DNA from 2 places in the Paenibacillus andongensis genome. Region 1 is predicted to be linked to the other one. Evidence: a T-box and tRNA genes for the amino acid it is inferred to sense, from the RefSeq annotation. Region 1 holds a T-box; the other holds one or more tRNA genes.
The links. A T-box is a leader RNA that pairs with one kind of tRNA and senses whether it is charged. The one in region 1 lies ahead of leuS (leucine--tRNA ligase), so its partner is inferred to be a tRNA-Leu.

Region 1 (11,090 bases):
AGCCCGAGGACAAAGAATGGCTTGAGAATCTATTTGCGCATATTTCCTCACCAATTCGTGTTTCCGAAAATTTTACGCGGATCTCTTCGGACATATCCAGCTGCGGTCCCGCATTTCTTGCCAAATTTCTGCAATCTTTTATTGATGCAGCTGTTGAGGCAACTGGTATTTCGGTTGAGGAAGCTACCTTACTTGCCAGTGAAATGACGCTAGGCACAGGAAAGCTGCTGACGACCGGAGGATTCAACCCTGCTACTCTACAAAAACGTGTATCTGTCCCCGGTGGAGTTACAGAGGAAGGTTTACGGATTTTGGACGACGAGCTTGCGGGGATATTCTCAAGTGTCATCTCTGCTACACATGCCAAATATGAAGAAGACGTTGAGAAGGCTGAGCTGCTCTTTAATTTGTAGCAGCAGCCTTCCCAAATTGCCAACTTCCCTTGCTATCCTACAACAATATTAACTAATTTGCCTTTTACAACAATCAATTTGCGAACGGCCTTTCCGGCGGTCGCTTCTTTAACTTTATCGAGTTCAAATGCGATTTTCTCCATCGCTGCTTCATCTGTATCTTTGGAAATTAGCACACGATCAACAATTTTACCATTAACCTGTACAACAATCTCTATTTCATTATCGACAGTCCACGCTTCGTCATAGGTTGGCCAAGGCTGATAGGTAATTGATTCTGTGCCGCCAAGCTTCTCCCAAAGTTCTTCAGCCAAATGAGGAGCAATTGGAGATAACATCTGCACGAAATTTTTCATTGCTTCAAGCGGTAAACGTTCTGTTTTATAGGCTTCGTTAACGAAAATCATCATTTGACTGATCGCCGTATTAAACCTAAGAGCTTCGAAGTCCTCGGTTATTTTTTTGATCGACCGGTGCCAAGTACGTTTGAACGTATCACTGCCCAATGTTTCGTCGGCGCTGATTTTAGCGTTAATTTGACCATTCTCGTCAATGAACAGCCTCCAGACACGATTCAAGTAACGATGAATACCATCCACACCTGTTGTATTCCATGGTTTTGTAGCTTCAAGCGGTCCCATGAACATTTCATAAATACGCAGCGTATCAGCCCCTTGATCGCTGACGATATCGTCCGGATTGACAACGTTACCGCGAGATTTACTCATTTTCTCCATGTTTTCACCAAGAATCATCCCTTGGTTTACGAGCTTATGGAAAGGCTCTTTGGTATGAACAAAACCAAGATCATAAAGTACCTTATGCCAGAAACGCGCATACAGCAAGTGAAGTACAGCATGTTCCGCTCCGCCGATGTAAAGATCTACAGGCAGCCACTGCTGCTGAAGCTCATGCGAGCAAAACTCTTTATCATTACGCGGATCGATAAAACGCAGATAGTACCAGCAGCTGCCGGCCCATTGCGGCATGGTATTCGTTTCACGGCGAGCTTTCATGCCGGTTTCCGGATCAATCGTGTTTACCCATTCGGATACGTTCGCAAGCGGTGATTCTCCTGTACCAGATGGTTTAATTTCATCGACTTGCGGAAGTAAGAGCGGCAGTTGATCCACGGGAACAGGCTTCATTGTGCCATCTTCAAGATGAAGAATTGGAATCGGTTCTCCCCAATATCTTTGACGGCTGAAGAGCCAATCTCTCAAACGATAGGTTACTTTGCCGCGGCCTTTGTCGTTTTGCTCTAACCAACTGATCATATGGCTGATCCCTTGTTCGATGTTCATACCATTAATCGGACCGGAATTGACGTGTTCACCATCCCCCGCATAAGCTTCCTTCTCAACATTTCCGCCTTGAACGACTTCGATAATCGGCAAATCAAACTGTTTCGCGAACTCCCAGTCACGTTGATCGTGTCCAGGAACAGCCATGATTGCCCCCGTACCGTAGCCGCCAAGCACGTAATCAGCAATCCAAATTGGCACTTTCGCGCCATTTACCGGATTAACAGCATACGCCCCTGTGAAAACACCTGTTTTGTCTTTGGCCAAATCCGTACGCTCAAGATCGCTTTTACGTGACGCCTTCTCTTGGTATTCCTTAATGGCAGCGGCTTGATCATCTGTAGTAATTTGCGCAACAAGCTCATGCTCAGGTGCCAGAACACAATACGTAGCGCCAAACAATGTATCTGGACGAGTTGTAAACACGGTCAGACTCTTCTCATCGTGTCCATCAATTGCAAATTGAACTTCTGCGCCTGTTGATTTACCAATCCAGTTGCGCTGCATATCTTTAATACTTTCGGACCAATCCAGCTCCTCAAGATCTTCAAGAAGACGTTCAGCGTACTCAGTAATCTTCAGAATCCATTGACGCATTGGCTTACGAATAACGGGATGGTTACCGCGCTCGCTCAGACCGTCAATCACTTCTTCATTTGCAAGAACAGTCCCCAACGCAGGACACCAGTTTACGGGTACTTCATCCACATAAGCGAGTCCTTTATTGTACAACTGGATGAAAATCCATTGTGTCCATTTGTAATACTCAGGATCTGTTGTACTAATTTCACGATCCCAATCGTACGAGAAGCCTAGTGACTTAATTTGACGACGGAATGTATCAATGTTCTTCTTGGTGAATTCTCGCGGATCATTTCCCGTATCCAGTGCGTACTGTTCAGCAGGAAGTCCAAAAGCGTCCCATCCCATTGGATGAAGGACGTTAAAGCCTCTCATCCGTTTGAAACGTGAAACGATATCTGTTGCTGTGTAGCCTTCTGGATGTCCTACATGCAGACCAGCTCCAGATGGGTAAGGGAACATATCCAGCGCATAAAACTTCGGTTTATCCGAATTTTCAAGCACTTTAAATGTTTTCTTCGCATCCCAATAAGCTTGCCATTTCGGCTCAATAGCTTGTGGATTATAGCCTTGCTGCTCTTTTGTTTCTCTGGTTTCTTTCGTTTCCTGTGTCATGTGTAAAATCCTCCCTGTGTACAGCTATCCTATCCATGGTTCTAAGCGCTGTAAGCGCCAAAAAACCCCTCATCGCTAGCGGATATCGCTAGGGACGAGAGGTTAGATTCCCGTGGTACCACCCTAGTTAACACAAGGCATTCTTTGCCCGTGTTCACTCTTCCCCTTAACGCGGGTGAGACGATCCGGCTAGCACTATTTATAGGGATCTTTAAGTGTAACTCAAAGTCTCTCCGCTTTAAATGGCGATTCACCTTCTAGCTCCAAGGCGAGTTCACAAGACTGACATCTACCGGCTTCCACCCTACATCCGGCTCTCTGAGAGATGCTGTACAAGTTACTAATCCTCTTCTAAGCTTTAACAATCTAATTAGCTTTGATTATATGTAAAATAATGCCGCACTGTCAAGCCGCAATGGACTTCATTGACGTTATTTCTTTGCAATAAAGAAAGCTCGCTCTGTCATAGAGGTAGGTTCATCCCAAGTAAAATCAGAAGCCATATGCACCTCTGTGAAACCGACAGTAAGCAGCGTGTCCTTAAGCCATTGCAAAGAATAAGCTCGCTGCTGATGAGTTTCATCGATGCGTCGGAACGTATTCAAGCCGCTATCTTTGACAAATATGGTCAACTCGTGCTCAATCTGCACTCTTTCTTCATTCAACTCGCTTGTCCATATGTAGGCAACATCGTCTTCATTCAAGAAAAAGGGCTGAGAGTCTGCATAAGCGAACAACTGCTCAGGTGTATGCACATCAAAAAGGAAAAGACCGCCTGGCTTAAGCCCCTCAAAGGTTTGACGGAAAGCGTCCACGATATCTTCTTCTTCTAACAAATAGTTGAGACTATCACAGATCGAAAGCGCGACATCCACTTGTTCACCGAGGTCCCACTCACGTAGATCCTGTTGTACCCAATGAATGGCTCCACCGCGCAGTTGACTTTTGTACTCTCCCGTTTTTTGCTCGGCAACTGCCAGCATATCTTCAGATAAATCAATACCTGTCAGCTGGTACCCTTCCTTGGCTAAAGGAATCGTCAAATTCCCGGTACCACAGCCCAGATCAACAATCGTAGATGGTTGCATACCAAATCGTTCGAAGCTTTCTTTCACGAAACGAAGCCAATCTTCATATGGCATGCTATTCATCAAGCGATCATAGGTGTACGCGAATTTTTCGTAACTCATGTTAACCTTGCGTCTCCTCTTGCTTCAGATAGGTCCAATCATCCTCTTGATAAATGAGCCCGTCCTTCATAAGCTTGCCTAATGCGCGTTTGAAAGCCGCTTTACTGAGGCCAAATCGATCTTTGATAATATCAGCCGACGTTTTATCCGAAAATGGCATCGCATTCCCCGGCCGTTCTTGGAGGACACTCAAAATGCGCTCCGAATCTTCATCGATCCCTTTTTCTTTCCGGAGTCGCATCGATAGATTGACCCGTCCATCCTCTTCACGCACGAATGCGACCCGTACTTCAACCAACTCACCTACACGCAGCAAGCGTGTCCGTTCAGGAGCAGCAATAAGTCCAATAACACCATAGCCAAGGACTCCGGCTTCGCAAATGACAAAGGTACCAATTTGCAGCGGTCTGTACACACGTGCTTTGACCCACTGATTACTCCAACTCGAGGGTGCACGAACGCAAAGAGGAGCCAGGTCCTCCTCCAGAGCCAGCTTAGCAATTAAACGTCCTTGCCGATCGTGAGCTAATATGGCAAATACCTTATCCCCTACTTGAGGACGCAGTTCCTCAAGCTCCGGTACATGTCGGTAGGGAAGCAATAGGTTGCGACCCAGGCCCATTTCCAGGAAATATCCAAATCTAGGATGAATATCTACGACTTCCAGGAGTCCTACTTCGCCCATGAGAAGAAGAGGACGTTTCATCGTAGCCATCAATCGGTCCTGCGTATCGTGGAACAAGAAGGCTTCAACACGTTCACCGGGCGCAATCTTGCCTACGATTTCCGCATAAGGCAGAAGTACATCCTGCTGGCCGTCAGTTAAGAAATAACCGTTAGGAGGAACTTCCCTCGCTACTTCTAGGGTAACAAGGGATCCTGCTTCCATTCTCATACGCGCTCCACAACTTTGGCATCGGACCAAAGTCTTTCGATATTATAGTATTCACGATCATCGCGGTGGAAAACATGTAGAACAACGTCCCCTAGATCAAGCAGAACCCATCTTGCTGTATCAATACCTTCGTAGCCTCTGATAGTAACGCCGTGCTCATGCGCTTTCTTTCTAGCTTCGCCGGCAATCGCTTGCACTTGTGTTTCGGAATTCCCGTGACAAATAACGAAATAATCGGCGATTAAAGATACGCCTTTCAAGTTCAGGGTTACCACATCTGCCGCTTTTTTATCTTCAGCAGCCTCAACAACAAAAGCCAAAATTTCTTCTGGGTTTTTACTCATTCAATCATCCTCCAAGATTTAAGTGTTTATTTGTGTAATCAAATCGTTTCGAGTCAAAATAGTAAGTGGATAAATCCGTTTTCCTTTGGCAATTAAAAAGCTAATTGTAGAATCAAAACCGGCGACCAGCGCCTTCTCTAGGCTTCGCTCAGCGAGTTCGCGAATGAGATCAACACCCGGAAAATCACGTCCAGGCTCCATATAATCCGCTAAGCATACGATTTTGTCCATTAAAGTCATCTGAACACGGCCGGAGGTGTGATATCGGATGGCATCTAGGATCTCCTCATCCTGGATGCCAAATTGCTCCTTAGCGATATAAGCTCCAGCATGCGAATGCCACAGCTCCTTCTCATAGTCCAGTAAGTCCTGGGGCAATCCGTTATCGCGGATAATCTTAGCTTGCTCCTGAACGGGCCAATACTTGCAATAATCGTGCAAAATAGCCGCAAGGTCGGCTTTGATCGGGTCTCCACCAAAGCGCTTCGCCAAAATGACGCTAGTTTCCATGACACCGAGTGTATGCAGCCAGCGGCGTTCAGGCATTTGTTCCTTTACCGCCGTTATCAGTTCTTCACGATTCATACAACCGGTTCACCTCCATATAACGATTCACCGAGTCTGGGACAAGGTAACGGACAGAACCTTTCATTAGCCGTTCCTTTCGAATAGCTGTTGACGAAATTTCAACAAGCGGCATCGGTACAATTGTTACACGATTACGAATATTAATAGGCATTTGAGACAAATCAAGTTCATAACCAGGTCTAGCTAATCCGATAAAGCGAATATGCCGCACGATGTCATCAATGCGATGCCACTGCGGCAAATATTGAACCATATCCGCACCTATAATATAAGCAAATTCCGTACCTGGATATTCTTTGCAGAGCAGCTCAATCGTATCGATACTATAAGATACGCCGCCTTTGCTGATTTCGATATCAACTGGACGAAAAAAAGGGTTGCCTTCCGCAGCAAGGCAAACCATCTCCCATCGCTGCTTCGTCGTTGCTTTCGGTGCATTTGGCTTATGCGGCGGCACATTTGCCGGCATCAACCACACTTCCGCGAGATCTGCTTCCACCCTCGCTCTTTCCGCCGCGATCAGATGACCGCTGTGAATAGGATCGAAGGTGCCACCCATTATTCCGACAAGCATACTTCCACCTCTTTAGCGCGGCAGTTCAATCTTCTTCTTGTCACGCGATTCTTTGTAAAGCACGACGATTTTACCAATAACCTGCACGAGCTCTGCACCAGACTTTTCGGATAATTCAGTACCGACCTCGTCGCGGTCTTCTCCACTGTTGTTGAGCACAGTAATTTTAATTAATTCACGAACTTCCAAAGCTTCTTGAATATGACGGATTAAATGATCGTTTACGCCGCCTTTTCCTACTTGGAAAATCGGATCTAAATGGTGCGCCATTGAGCGCAAATAACGTTTCTGTTTGCCTGTTAACATGGATGTCCCTCTATTCATTCTTATTCAGCTAACGACTGTTCTACCACCTGTCTCATCGCCGCAACGGGCGCAGGGGTGCCAGTCCAATATTCAAAGGCAAAAGCACCTTGATAAATAAACATACCGAGTCCGCCATGTATGCGGGCTCCTCTTGCTTCCGCTTCACGAAGAAATCTTGTAATTCGCGGATTATAAATGAGATCGCTGACCAGATGATGCGAACGTAGAAGTTCAATCGGTAATGGCACTTCATCTACATGAGGATGCATACCGGCCGAAGTAGTATTCAGAACGAATTGGACCTCATCTACAACAGGTCCTAACTCGTCCATGCCAAGTCCAATCGCCTCCGTGTAAGCATTGATTGTGTTGGCAAGCTCCAAGGCGCGTTCTTTGGTACGATTCGCGATGTAGATACGGCGAGCTCCTTCTTTGGCAAGCGCATAGGCAACGCCTCTGGCAGCTCCACCAGCCCCAAGGAGAAGAACGCTTTTCCCTTTCAGTTCAATACCTGTCTCTTCCTTGAGTGATCGCACATAGCCAATACCGTCCGTATTGTAACCGATGAGCTTGCCAGCTTCATGAACGATGGTATTCACCGCCCCAACGATCCTAGCCCCTTCATCGATTTCATCCAAGTACTGCATAACCTCCACTTTATGCGGAATCGTTACGTTGATACCTCGATATCCCAATGCCCTTATCCCGCGAACTGCATCCCCAAGTTCTTCAGGACGAACGTGGAAAGCAGCATAAACTGCGTTAATACCTGCTTCCTGAAAAGCCCGATTCAACATAATCGGGGAACGGGAATGCCGTATTGGATCTCCGAAAACCCCAAATAGAATGGTATGACTGTCGATGCTCGTCACCAGTTTCTCCATGTTCTCCTCTTGTCCCCCTAAATCAACGACTCACGCGTGATAACCTTAATCCCCTTCGGCGCATGAACGGCAAGCTGAGCTCCAGCTAAGCTGTTCACTTTAATCCAGCCTAAACCAGAGATCAGCACATCCATCTGCTTCCCCTTCGGAATATGCAGCGGATGCTTCACAAGCTTAGGCAGCTCGTCCAAGTCCGCAAGATTAGGTGGCACAAGCATGACACCTCTATGTTCTTCATATAAATCATCAGCCTTTTCCAGCTTTGTACGATGAATTTGAATGGCATTAGACGTGTAGCAAGTGAATGATTGATGTTCTCCGCTAATAAAATCAAATCGAGCTAGGGCGCCAAAAAATAACGTTTGCGCTGCATTTAATTGAAACACCATCGGCTTCAGCGGTTTGTCCGGCATGATTCTAGCTAAATCACGCTTTTTCACAACTTCAGTTAAACGATGCGTGTGCACGATTCCTGGTGTATCCACAATAAACCGACCATCATCCAGCGGGATTTTGACCAGATCCAGCGTTGTACCAGGGTATTGTGATGTCGTAAGCTCCGACTCCAGATCACTATAATCACTGATTAACCGATTAATGAGCGTTGATTTACCGACATTCGTTGCACCAACTACATAAACATCCATGTTGCCGCGATATTCCTGTACAGCTGTAATAACACGATCGAAGCCGATGTTTTTCTTCGCGCTGCAAAGGACGATATCAACAACCTTGAGGTTCTCCTCTTTGGCTCTGCGCTGTACCCAGTTAATGATCTTGTTTGCGTTCGTCACTTTAGGCAACAAATCAATCTTGTTTACGACTAACAGAACAGGATTCGTACCCACAAAGCGTGCAAGACCGCTAATCATACTGCCTTCAAAGTCAAAAATATCTACGATTTTCACAACTAGCGCTTTTGTTTGACCGACATGCCCTAGTAATTTAAGGAAGTCGTCCTGCTGCAGTGTGATACTCGAAGATTCATTATAATGCTTAATGCGATAGCAGCGTTGACAAATAATCGGTTCCTTCTGCATCGCTTCAGCCGGGATATAGCCCAGCTTGCCCTTTTTTTCCGTTTGCAGCAATACGCCGCATCCCGCACAATGATTAATCGTTTCTGTACTCATGAATCCTCCTATTTCTTCATCCTTGCTAAAGCCCATTTCTCAATACGGCGATTGATCTTCGTGAAAAAACCCTCATCCTTAATTGAAATGGGTTGAACAAGGATCGTGTATAGCCCCATCCGATTGCCTCCGAGAACGTCTGTTAACATTTGATCACCAATGACAGCTGTTTGTCTAGCATTCGTACCAAGCAGCTTCATGGCTCTATGGAATGAAACGTTCGTTGGTTTCTTGGCTCGGTGAATGAAAGGAATACCAAGCGGCTCAGCAAAGGCTGAAACCCGTCCATGATTATTATTGGACACGATGACGACCTTGAACCCCATTTTTTGCAAACGATTCAACCACTCTATTAACTCTGGAGTCGCATGAGGATCTCGTGCGCCTACGAGTGTATTATCGAGATCTGTTATAATACCACGAACACCAAATCCCCATAGGTGATTGGCATCAATATCATAGATCGTATGTACAGACTGTCTGGGCACTAGCTTTTTCAGCAAACAAATTACCTCCAACTGCTTCCTCGCAAAGTGGAGAGACCTAGAACTACGAGCTACGTTCAAAGATCCCTATATTATATACGTGACTATACCATAGTGATCCACTTGTTGCAAAAAGAAAAGAACATATTTTCCCACTAGGAACGGGCTGGAAGCGGCAGCCAATTCAATACGTTTTGAATTTTACGATCCCAATAGCCCCACTCATGTTCGCCTGGCTCTTCTTCGTAGGTCAGATCCAAGCCCAATTCGCGGCAGTAATCTCGGAAACGAATATTATCTTCATAAAGGAAGTCTTCCGTACCGCAGCATTGATAGAGCCTAGGGGAATGTTTAGTCGCGCCTGACATCTGCTCTGCCAAATAAAACAAATCATTCTCGCTGCCTTTAATCTTGGACACATCTTCATAAATCAGTTTGAAATCGTCAGGGAAATTCGTTGCCCGATACGATATATCTAATGCCCCAGATAAGCTTGCCGCTGCTGCAAACCGATCCGGATGTGAAAGTGCAAGTTTCATTGCGCCATAGCCACCCATGGACAAGCCTGCCACATAATTCATTTCTCTTTCCTCAGCTAGCGGGAAAAATGATCTTGCTAAAGCAGGCAATTCTTCACTAATAAACGTCCAGTATTTCGGCCCGAACGCCATATCGGTATAAAAGCTGCGATTGACGGCAGGCATGACTACTGCTATCCCCAACTGCGAAGCATACCGTTCAATCGAGGTTCTTCGCATCCAAATGGTATGATCATCAGATAAGCCATGCAGCAGATATAGCGTAGGATGCTTACTCCCATAAACCGCAGATGCCAACCCGATTTGATTTTGAGCCGCTTGCGGCAAAATGACATACGTAGATGCTGAAACACCAAGGGAATCTGAATAAAAATGACAGTCGATAAAAGCCATAAAATAATAATCTCCTCTCATAGGAAAACCACCACCTCGAAAGGTGAGTGGCTTCTTTGTCCTATTTCATTTGTTCTTTTAATCGAATAATAGATTGACTAACAGTCTGATAGTCGACTTCAGTGGAATTCTGCTGACTGTACTTCGCGCGCTCAAACAGTTCGAGTACTGTTTCCAGCTCTTTTTTCATCCACTTGCTTTGGTTCGACCACCTTGTCGTCGCTTCTCGCACGGTTTCGTGCTCATGTCTCGTGTAGCCCTTGCGACGGCTTAGCCGCAGCAGTTTTTCGAATTCAACGATGATTTTCTGATTAAAATTAACGGCTTGCTTTTTCTTCCTGTTTGTTCGCCATGCTCTCCAGTAGTCGCTTTTTAAAATAAAGAATAGTACGAATGCAACTAGCGCGGCAGCTACTATACCACTTAATGTCAACCACAACCAAGTAAAGCTCGGAGCTGCTTTCGTTTCGTCAGGCAAAGTAACAGGGTCACTTCCCGTTGATAGGTCAACAGGTGGCGGTGTTTGCTCCGGGAACACAGTCGGCAGTTTGAAGCCTGAGGTCGGTTCAAAGGGGATCCAGCCAAAGCCTTCAAAGTACACTTCAACCCAAGAATGCGCGTCCGAATTTCTAACTGTATAGGTACCTGCGCCATTCACATCGATTTCAGAACCCAATTGACTCAGAATCCCTAAATCCCTAATTTCCGCGGGAATCGGTGAGGTTCCCGATGAATAACCTTTCACCCAACGAGTTGGAAGCCCAATAGAACGAGCGAGTACAGCCATAGACGATGAGTAATAATCACAATACCCTTGCTTCACTTCAAATAAGAAGCGGTCTACG
Region 2 (11,090 bases), 3.5 Mb from region 1:
TATCGAGTCAGCAGAGGGAATTAATCAATTAATCCATGAGACGAGAGTCGAGATCGCCAGTGTTTCCAATTCCATGAATGCAACCAAGCAGGAAGCTAGTGCAGGATCGAGCATGATGCATGAAGTGAATCAGAGCTTTCATACCATCATGCAATCGGTGACACACATTGTGACGCAAATTCATGAGACTTCAGCGATTACCCAGCAAATGTCGGCAAGCTCCGAGGAGATTTCTGCGACCATGGATCAATCGGCAACGACTTCAACGCAGATTTTGAACAAATCGCAAGGAGTTGCTGCTGCAACCGAGGAGCAGTTGGCGATGATGCAGAATATTGCTGCTGCTTCCGAACAGCTTAGATCTGTAGCAGATACTTTGAATCAATCTGTTTCTTATTTTCAAATTAAATAGCTGCTAATTGTAAAAGGCACCCCCTGTGAATGATGATTCACGGTGAAGTGCCTTTTTTTGTTAAAACCAATGCTTACGTTTAAAGTAATACCACATCACACAGCTTAAGAGGATCATAAGGATCCAGACGTATAGATATCCATAATCCCAATGCAGCTCGGGAATGTTTTTGAAATTCATGCCATACAGTCCGACGACGAAAGTCAGAGGAAGAAAGATCGTGCTAAAGATTGTTAATGTCTTCATAATTTCATTCATCCGGTCGGACTTCATACTCATTTGGAGCTCGAGAAGACCGGTTAGCGATTCCCGGAAAATGTCCAAAGAATCCACGACTCGTGAGATGTGATCCATGATATCCAGGAAATAGACATCATCTTCTTCACGTGTGTAGGGGAAGGAGTGGTGCGCGATGGCGGAAAGAGTAATCCTTTCCTCCACAATGACGCGGCGCAGCTGATGCATACTCCGTTTAAGTTGGAAAATATCCTGTGCAATGCGAATCCTAGGGTTGCGATATACGGCCTGTTCCATGCTATTTAGGCGATCATCAAAATGATCCGCAACGATGGAGTAATCATCGACACATCGATCGAGTATCGCATGAAGTATGGCTCCTGGATGCCTTAATCGATCTTCGACCTCTTGGCAGGTAAGGTAAAGCTGATCTATGAAGGGGAGATTGTCCTTGTATACAGTTATCACAAAATTTGATCCGATCACGATCCCTATTTCCTTCGGTTCTAGCTGCTCGGATATCGCAAAAAAGGTCAGAAAAACATGATTCTTATACGTATCCATCTTCGGTCGTTGGTTCAGCTTAATTGCATCCTCAACGAGCAGCGGGTGGCACTTGTATAAGTCGCCTAAGACATGTTTAACTTCATCAGGAGAGGGGTTCTCCATTCTCACCCAAGCTACTTCGTTCGAGCCGGGAACGCGTACCGTTTCCTCATGGACCGTTCCATGGGTAGATTCATAAATTAACATGAACGACAAGCACCTCGAGTATTTGGAATTGGTCTCAGCATACCATATTTGCCTGTGAGCATTCCAGATTTTGTGCTTGTCAACGACGACAGAATCTATTATAATTACAAATGTCGTCAAAATGGGCTGCATAAGCTTACAGACATTCGTGGCCCGTTGGTCAAGTGGTTAAGACACCTCCCTTTCACGGAGGTAACAGGGGTTCGAGTCCCCTACGGGTCATCTTTACTTTCATACCTCGCGGTCGTGGTGGAACGGCAGACACACCATCTTGAGGGGGTGGCGCTCACAAGGCGTGAGGGTTCAAATCCCTCCGACCGCATCCCAGTTTTACAAGCCTGAAACCCTTACTAGTTGAGGGTTTTTTTGTTTTGTAACAGGATGTTTGAAACATGGTGGTACAGCTTTATAAATCCCCCTTATTGAGAACAGCTATCGGATGTCAGATATATTCAGGAGAATAACGATCCAACGCCATTAATGGCAGTGGGTCGTTTTTTGTTTTAATCGCAAATTAAAAAAGCCCCGAAGGGCTTACTATGGTGTTACTTCTTGGTATCGTCTTTTGGTAATAAGTTACTCATGTATTACATACCAAGTGCCGTGAAACCGGATGTACCCTGTTACATTCACTGACTTCGGTTTGAACCTCCAGATCATCCATTTCATGACTGCACAACCTTTCATGTGAGCGCTATGCTCTGTAGTCTGTCAAATGGTCCAGTCTGTTAAGTGATGGGCTAAGAACGCATCCCATAGGAGCTCCTGGTATGTTTTTTAACTAATCAAATAAAGTGATGCGACGCCCAGTATTGGAACCACAAAGAGCATGATCGCGAGTCGAATGGAGATTAAATCTTCGTGTGAGTACACTGAAGCCACAACCTTTCTAAGTATAGTACGATAGTTATTCAATTTGAGTCTTGTCGAATCCTTTGATGAAAAAGCACTACTTTTGTCAGCAATATTGTATGTTTTATGCAACGAAATGCAATGCATTAGGAATCAAATTGGATTATCGATATCCGATATGTATGATTCTTTTTTCACACAATTGGGTAAAATGAAATGAACTTAAAAAAACATGGCGGGTGATAACATGTTATCTGTAATTAAACGATTTCTTATCGGTCAGCCGTTAAAGTCAAACGAACTTGGGGAACAAAAGCTTAATAAAAAGAAAGCTTTGGCTATCCTATCTTCCGATGCTTTATCATCAGTTGCTTATGGGCCTGAGCAGATTCTAATCGTTTTGATTACCGTAAGTGCGGCAGCTTTTTGGTACACAATCCCTATCGCAATAGGTGTTCTGTTTCTTCTAGTAGCACTTATATTGTCGTATCAACAAATCATATATGCCTATCCGCATGGCGGCGGGGCTTATGTCGTATCGAAGGAAAATCTCGGGATGAACGCGGGTTTATTTGCAGGAGGATCCCTTTTAGTTGATTACATACTAACGGTGGCGGTAAGTATTTCGGCTGGTACGGATGCCATTACTTCTGCCTTTCCGCACTTACATCCTTATAATGTGATTATTGCCGTCCTACTTGTTATTTTCATTACGATTTTAAATCTCAGGGGTATAACGGAGTCGGCTTCTATTTTAGCTTATCCTGTGTATCTATTTGTTCTGGCTTTGTTTATCTTAATTGGTGTCGGATTATACCATATCGTAACGGGGAATGTCTCAGCTGAACTGCATGCTCCAATTGGCACGCCTGTTGCTGGTATTTCCTTGTTTTTATTACTGAGAGCCTTCTCATCGGGGAGTTCTGCTTTAACAGGGGTTGAAGCTATATCTAATGCCATTCCAAACTTCGAAGATCCAGCTCCAAAAAATGCTTCCAAAACATTGATGGCGATGGGTTTATTACTTGCCCTTTTATTTGCGGGAGTCGTATATCTAGCGTATTACTATGGGATTTCTCCCAAAGAAAAGGAAACGGTTGTCTCGCAAATTGCTGCGGAAACGTTCGGTAGAAATTTTATGTATTACATCATTCAAGGCACAACAGCTATGATTCTTGTTCTAGCTGCGAATACGGGATATTCCGCTTTCCCCTTACTGGCTGTTAATCTGGCCAAGGATAAATTTATAGCAAGGATGTTTACGATTAGAGGAGATCGACTAGGGTATTCCAACGGGATCATTTTTCTTGCGGTTACATCAATCCTGTTAATCATTCTTTTCAAAGGAAAAACGGAGCATTTAATCCCTCTGTATGCGGTCGGAGTGTTCATTCCATTTACCTTAGCACAGACGGGGATGCTGATGAAATGGATCCGTGAGAAACCGAAAGGCTGGATTGTTAAATTAACGATTAATTTAGTTGGAGCTTTCATGAGTTTTACGGTCATGATGATTTTCTTCATTACCAAGTTTGGGCAGGTGTGGTCCGTACTTGTCTTTTTGCCTCTGATTGTTTTTATTTTTCATCAAATCAAGAAACATTACGAGGCCGTTGGCGAACAATTACGAATAACAACTTGTGAACCAGCGATTCCTATTGAAGGAAATGTGATGATTGTGCCTGTTGCGGGTATTACACATGTGGTAGAGAACTCTTTGAATTATGCCAAATCCCTTTCGCCCGATCAGATCATCGCCGTTTATGTGGCTTTCGAAAGAGACGCCGAGAAACAATTTGAGGAGAAATGGAATACGTGGCAACCCGATATAAGGCTGGTGACTTTACATTCCCATTATCGGAGCATTGTTCAACCATTGACGAAATTTATTGATACAGTCGAGCATAAAGCGGCTGAATCCAATTATCGGGTAACTGTCTTAATCCCGCAGTTCATTCCAAAGAAAAGCTGGCAGCATATTCTCCATAATCAATCCAGCTTACTTATTAAAGCTTTCCTGCTCTACAGAAGGGATCTTATCGTAACGACAGTACCTTATCATTTGAAAAAATAAAAAGGTGGCCTTACATTCATGTAAGGCTGCTGTCTCCATAGACCTACGAATAATCTTGAAGATTATGTCTTAATAGACACTCATTCAAGAACGGCGTAGGATGGTTTTTCTTGAGATTTGTATGTTTTGGGTTTGAGCGAGCTTAATGAGAAGAAGTAACTGTGGCTGTCGTAAATACCTGCAATTGTACATGCTTTTTTTCTTCGAATAGCTCCTGTTTGTACATTCCTGCAATAGTGCAGGCTTTTACGGTCTTTTTTTAATTTCAGGATGGAAAAGATAAAATTCCTGCAGAATAGCAGGCTTTTCCTTTTTTTAAACGATTTTAGCAAAAATCTCTGCACATTCGCAGTAATTTTGAGCCGTTGAGTAATTGTTCTCCTCGAACGTTGGTGAAGCCCTAAGGGGATTCAGCCGCTACAGGCAAAAGCTACTTGTGCACCGGCGAGCAGCAATAGTCCCTTACAAAGGAACCTGCAACAGCGCTTGGAACCTGCTTCCCTGCCTATGCACGAAAGATTGGGTTTACACTTTTCACAGCATGTTTATTAACGCTGCTAAGAAGCCCGATAGTAGAGATTCTCTGCTCTTAGGCTTCTTTTTGCTGTTCAAAATTTGGAGGAGAGTGAATCTATTATGTATCCAGTTATTTATTTGAGCATTCTACTGGGGCGTATATCTCATTCTGAGCCAATCAATTTTTATGCTTTTTTTATACAGATGCTATAGATTCTTTACCCCCTTTTTATACGGTTCGGCGTTACACTGTTCCAGGGAGCAATTGGTTCTGTCTGACTTCAAGGAGGTGTGTTATGTACAACGATGTGACGATGGTTTTATTAATCGCAGTATCATTTGTAGTGTTTTGGGGATTTGTGAAATATTGTGAAAAAGCGTGAGCTCATGTACCGAAACGAGGTTATTGACCAATCCTTTTAGGAGGCAAACATATGATTGTTATTGGAATAATTGCATTTGCCATTATGGTATATCTCGGTTTTGTTCTAGTGAAACCAGAGAAATTTTAAGCATAGAATATGAGCTTATGTAAGCAGGGGGAGAACCTACTATGGGTATGGGATTGTTACAGGTCATCATCACACTGGGTATTATTATGCTTTTGGTGAAGCCTGTGGGTAGTTATTTGGTTAAAGTGTTTGGACATGAAAAGAGCCGCCTTGATCGTGTTTTTGGTCCTATTGAGCGTGCATTCTATCGTTTGATGGGTGTCAAAGAAGGGGAAGCGATGGGCTGGAAAAAGTATGTAGGAGCCGTATTATTACTGAATTTGGTTATGATGCTCTTGATTTATGCGATATTTCGACTTCAAAAATACTTGCCTCTAAATCCAGACAGCATCGGTAATATGCCACCGGCTTTAGCTTTTAATACCGCTATTTCTTTTATTACAAATACGAACTGGCAAGCGTACAGCGGTGAAAATACATTGTCCTATTTCTCACAAATGGTGGCAATAACGTTCCCGATGTTTACATCGGCTGCAACTGGATTTGCAGTGGTGGTTGCCTTTATTCGCGGTTTAATTGGACGTCAAGATAATCTCGGTAACTTCTACGTGGATATTACAAGAGCGATTACTAGGGTGTTTCTGCCGCTTAGCTTTATTGTTGCTTTAGTCTTAGTTTTTCAAGGTATTCCGCAAACTTTGCTGGGAGCCGTACAGGCTACAACCATTGAAGGAGCCGGGCAAACGGTTACTCGTGGGTTAGTGGCTTCGCTCGAATCTATTAAGCATATAGGTACTAACGGTGGTGGGTGGTTCGGTACGAATGCCGCGCATCCTTATGAAAATCCGACCCCGGTGTCTAACTTGATTCATATTATTTGTATGATGCTGCTGCCTACATCGCTGGTTTACGCATTTGGATTAATGATTAAGAACAAGAAACAAGGCTGGACGATCTTTGCTGCAATGGGGATCATTTTTATCGTGATGTTGTCAACGGTATTCTACGCCGAGTATCGCGGTATAACGGCGATTGATGCGATGGGCGTACATGGCAACATGGAAGGCAAAGAAGTAAGGTTTGGGTTGTCTGAGACTGCCCTATTTACAGCCGTAACCACAGCTGCAACAACAGGCAGCGTAAACTCGATGCATGAGTCGCTTACTCCACTCGGAAGCATCGCCCCATTTGCAGAAATGATGTTGAACAATGTGTTCGGGGGTAAAGGGGTAGGCTTGTTAAACGGGTTGCTTTACCTAATCTTGTCTGTTTTCATTTGTGGGCTGATGGTGGGCCGTACGCCTGAGTTTTTAGGTAAAAAGATTGAAGGCAAAGAAGTGAAGTTGGCGGCAATCGCCATTCTGATCCATCCGCTCATTATTCTGGCACCGACAGCTTGGGCACTTATTCGTCCAGAATCCATTACCTCGATAGCCAATCAGGAGATGCATGGGTTGTCTGAAGTGCTGTATGCTTTCACATCAGGTGCTGCCAATAATGGCTCTTCTTTTGGTGGATTAACAGCCAATACGAACTTTTACAACTTGGGTATCGGTATGGTCATGCTGTTTGGCCGCTACATTTCAATCATCGCTATGTTGGCTATTGCAGGTTCACTTGCTACCAAGCGTGTAGTTCCTGTTACGACAGGTACATTGCGCACGAATACACCCTTATTTATGGGGATTTTAATCATGATTATTCTAGTTATTGGTGCTCTAACGTTCTTCCCGGCGCTGGCATTGGGGCCGATTGCTGAACATTTGGCTGCGCGTTAAAGGATAAACGAGGGAGAAAGGAAGTATTTATATGGCTGCGGAACGTAAAAAAACAATGACAAAAGAAATGATGAATCAAGCTATCGTTGATTCGTTTAAAAAATTAAATCCTTGGGCGATGATCAAAAATCCGGTCATGTTTGTGGTTGAAATCGGCACGGTCATTACGCTTCTGCTTTCGCTCGCGCCCGATCTATTTGGTACTTCAGAAGTAGGGCGGGGTTACAATGTCGCGGTGTTTTTGATCTTGCTTTTCACCTTGCTTTTCGCGAACTTCGCGGAAGCTTTGGCGGAAGGTCGGGGCAAGGCGCAGGCGGATTCCCTGCGGAAGACGAAATCCGATACGAAGGCTCGCTTGGTTCAAAAAGATGGTTCTTATAAGGAAGTGTCTTCGACTTCTCTCCGTAAGGGAGATGTAGTCCGCATTGAAATCGGGGAGATCATCCCATCAGACGGTGAAATTATTGAAGGTTTGGCATCGATTGATGAATCCGCCATTACCGGCGAATCCGCTCCGGTTATTAAGGAAGCAGGAGGTGACTTCTCATCCGTAACAGGTGGAACACGAGTCGCTTCGGACTATATCGTTGTCAAAGTGACGACGGATCCCGGTGAATCGTTCTTGGATCGCATGATCGCACTCGTGGAAGGCGCCAAACGGCAGAAAACGCCGAATGAAATTGCCTTAACGACGCTGCTTGCCGTACTGACTTTGATCTTCTTAATCGTCATTGTAACCATGGTGCCTATGGCGAAGTATTTGGATGTGAAATTGGAGATTTCCACGTTGATTGCCTTGCTTGTCTGTCTCATTCCGACAACAATCGGCGGTCTCTTGTCAGCTATCGGTATCGCAGGTATGGACCGTGTGACGCAGTACAACGTGCTTGCTATGTCGGGTAAAGCGGTGGAAGCTGCTGGCGACATCGATACGATGATCCTAGATAAAACGGGGACGATCACATTCGGGAATCGGATGGCTGCGGAATTTGTTCCCGTGACTGGCGTAACTGCTAAAGACATCACTTTTACAGCCTTACAAGCATCGGTGAAAGACGAAACTCCTGAGGGACGCTCCATTGTGGAGCTTGCGAACAAGCTTGGGGAGACGTGGCAAGCAGATAGCTATCAAGGTGCAGAAATGGTGGAGTTTACCGCCGAAACACGGATGTCGGGACTTAATTTAGCTGATGGTAAACAAGTCCGCAAGGGTGCTGTCGACGCGATTAAGAAATATGTAGCAGCTATGGGCGGGAAAATTCCTAGTGATCTAGAAGCGATCACAAACCGAATTGCCAAAGCTGGTGGAACTCCGCTGGCAGTCGCGGTTAACGAGCGGATCTATGGGGTCATTTACCTGAAGGATACGGTAAAACCGGGCTTGAAGGAACGGTTTGCTGAACTTCGCGCCATGGGCATCAAAACGGTCATGTGTACTGGTGATAACCCTCTTACAGCTGCAACGATCGCACTTGAGGCCGGTGTAGACGAGTTTATTGCTGAGGCGAAGCCGGAAGATAAAATTGCCGCGATCAAAAAAGAGCAGCAAGAAGGTAAACTCGTAGCCATGACAGGCGACGGAACGAATGACGCTCCTGCGCTTGCGCAAGCCGATGTAGGTTTGGCGATGAATTCAGGCACGATGGCTGCGAAAGAAGCCGCCAACATGATCGATCTGGATTCCGATCCGACCAAGCTGCTTTCTGTCATCTCCATCGGTAAACAGCTGCTGATCACTCGCGGAGCTTTAACTACGTTTTCCATCGCAAACGACATTGCCAAATATTTCGCGATTATTCCTGCGATGTTTATTCTAGCTATGCCGCAGCTGCAGGCCTTGAATATTATGAATCTGGCTTCGCCGGAATCGGCTATTTTATCAGCGCTCATATTCAATGCAATTATCATCCCGCTCCTCATCCCCATTGCTATGAAGGGTGTTAAGTACCGGGCAATGTCAGCAGATAAATTGTTGTCACGTAATATTCTGCTCTATGGTTTAGGCGGTGTGATCGTGCCTTTCATTGGGATTAAAATCATTGATATGGTGCTTCACGGATTAAATATCGTTTAAAGAGAAAGAGAAACGAGGAGATAGCGTTATGAAATCGGTTTTTATAGCTGTTCGGGTGTCTTTATTGTTGATGATCGTCTGTGGGCTCATCTATCCTCTCGTAACTACAGGTGTTGCTCAAGTGTTATTCCCTAAACAAGCGAATGGAAGTCTCATAGAATCGGGCGGTATCGTGGTTGGATCGGAGCTGCTGGCTCAAAATTTCGAGTCCCCGAAGCTCTTCCATCCTAGAGAATCTGCAGCCAAGTATGATCCGACTGCATCATTAGGCTCCAATACGACGGTGGCTTCAAGTGATTATGCTGCGGCTATGGCAGAGAAGATCGACGCTTTGAAGCGAGAAAACCCTAATCTAACGGAAATTCCGGCAGACTTAGTCACAGTCTCTGGTTCCGGTTTCGATCCGGATTTATCACCGGAAGGGGCTAAAGCCCAAGTGCCGAGAATTAGCAAGGAAACAGGGATTTCCGAGGAAGGTCTGAGTGGTCTTATTGATCGGCTTACAAAAACGCGCCAACTTGGAGTTTTCGGTGAGCCCAGAGTCAATGTGACGGAATTAAATATGGAACTGCTTAAGCAAGTGAAGTTGTGAAGTAAGCAGGCAACCACTCTCGATGATAAGGGGAGTGGTTTCTGCCCATTTTAGGGAGAAGGGAGAATGTTGCCATTTGGATGGTTTCAAAAGAAAAACACCGGAAGAAATCCTATATTCCATCTCTAAACTGCACCGCGGCAGTTTTAAAATATATATCGGCGCAGTCAGTGGATCAGGTAAAACCTATCACATGCTTCGGGAAGGGCAAAACCTCAAGCAGCAAGGGATCGATGTGGTCATTTGCGCCGTATCGACGCTCCAAAGACCGGAAACCGTCGAACAATTGGGGGATCTGGAAAGGGTCCCGAGCATTCATTGGATCAAAGACGGTGTAGAACAAAAAGATCTTAATTTGGATGCGTTAATCGAAAGAAATCCGGAGGTCGTCCTTGTAGACGGATTAGCTCATTGTAATCGAGCAGGCGCACGGTTTCCGTCGCGGTTAGACGATATTAAATTTTTACTTTCAAATGACATTAGTGTGATTACCACGGTGAATGTATATGAGCTGGAAGAGGCGATGGAGGTTGCACATAAACTAACAGGCATTGAAGTAGGGCACTGCGTTCCCTCAGATACGTTGGAGCTTGCTGATGAAGTTCGATTAATCGATGCCACGCCGGAAACAATATTAAGTCGATTGGGAGAAGGCCATTTAAAGGGGAATAAGGATACAGCGTTATTCAAACGCGGTAATTTAGGCGTGCTGCGAGAACTGGCACTTCGTCTTGTTGCCGAGGACGTTAACGATTCTCTGGAAGAACATCGCGAACAAATGGGGATTCTGGGTCCATCTGGTGCGACCGAGCGCATCCTTGTAACAACGCAGTATCATTGGAACGGTTCGATTTATGTACGCAGAGGACAACAGATCGCTAAGCGATTGAATGGTGATCTTCATGTGGTCACGCTGCGTAATTTCAATAAGCCGCTCACCAAAGAAGCGGCTACTTTTCGCAGGGCGATTATGAAGCTTGTCCAAAAAGTAGGCGGCAAATTTGAGGAACTGCCCTTTGGCAACCGTCGCTGCATCCCTCAAATATTGGTCGACTATGCGATAGCTCATCATGTAACACGCATTGTATTAGGACATTCTAAGCAAACCAAATGGCAAACTCTTTTACAAGGCTCCGTCATCAATGGCGTGTTAAAAAGAACGACAAATATCGATGTGTTCTTGATTGCTGATCGTGCTTCTCAGGAGGGTGAACGCATTCTGCCAGCTCATATCCACTCTTTGAAGGAACCTTACAAATATAAACGATTGAGCAAACAAGAAGTAGAAGCGAAAATTGAAAAAATCAAGCGAGGTAGATTTAAAGTCTATATTGGAGCTGCCCCAGGTGT

Region 2: it has a tRNA-Leu gene. The T-box ahead of leuS (leucine--tRNA ligase) is inferred to sense a tRNA for this amino acid. The anticodon was not compared.

Annotation. Positions count from the first base shown of each region.
Region 1 covers NZ_CP104467.1:3,098,182-3,109,271, reverse strand. Annotated here, with positions in the region: gene comER (late competence protein ComER) at 1-413, shown strand, start outside; gene leuS (leucine--tRNA ligase) at 446-2,914, opposite strand; T-box leader at 3,002-3,277, opposite strand; gene NYR53_RS13595 (class I SAM-dependent DNA methyltransferase) at 3,346-4,104, opposite strand; gene NYR53_RS13590 (CvfB family protein) at 4,106-4,999, opposite strand; gene rsfS (ribosome silencing factor) at 4,996-5,343, opposite strand; gene yqeK (bis(5'-nucleosyl)-tetraphosphatase (symmetrical) YqeK) at 5,362-5,928, opposite strand; gene NYR53_RS13575 (nicotinate-nucleotide adenylyltransferase) at 5,918-6,505, opposite strand; gene yhbY (ribosome assembly RNA-binding protein YhbY) at 6,518-6,811, opposite strand; gene aroE (shikimate dehydrogenase) at 6,832-7,695, opposite strand; gene yqeH (ribosome biogenesis GTPase YqeH) at 7,713-8,828, opposite strand; gene NYR53_RS13555 (YqeG family HAD IIIA-type phosphatase) at 8,837-9,331, opposite strand; gene NYR53_RS13550 (alpha/beta hydrolase) at 9,469-10,245, opposite strand; gene NYR53_RS13545 (transglutaminase TgpA family protein) at 10,307-11,090, opposite strand, start outside.
Region 2 covers NZ_CP104467.1:6,579,785-6,590,874, reverse strand. Annotated here, with positions in the region: gene NYR53_RS29475 (methyl-accepting chemotaxis protein) at 1-412, shown strand, start outside; gene corA (magnesium/cobalt transporter CorA) at 473-1,402, opposite strand; tRNA gene NYR53_RS29465 (tRNA-Glu) at 1,553-1,624, shown strand; tRNA gene NYR53_RS29460 (tRNA-Leu) at 1,643-1,724, shown strand; gene NYR53_RS29455 (APC family permease) at 2,502-4,328, shown strand; gene NYR53_RS34555 (potassium-transporting ATPase subunit F) at 5,279-5,356, shown strand; gene kdpA (potassium-transporting ATPase subunit KdpA) at 5,404-7,074, shown strand; gene kdpB (potassium-transporting ATPase subunit KdpB) at 7,106-9,148, shown strand; gene kdpC (potassium-transporting ATPase subunit KdpC) at 9,177-9,740, shown strand; gene NYR53_RS29435 (histidine kinase) at 9,817-11,090, shown strand, end outside.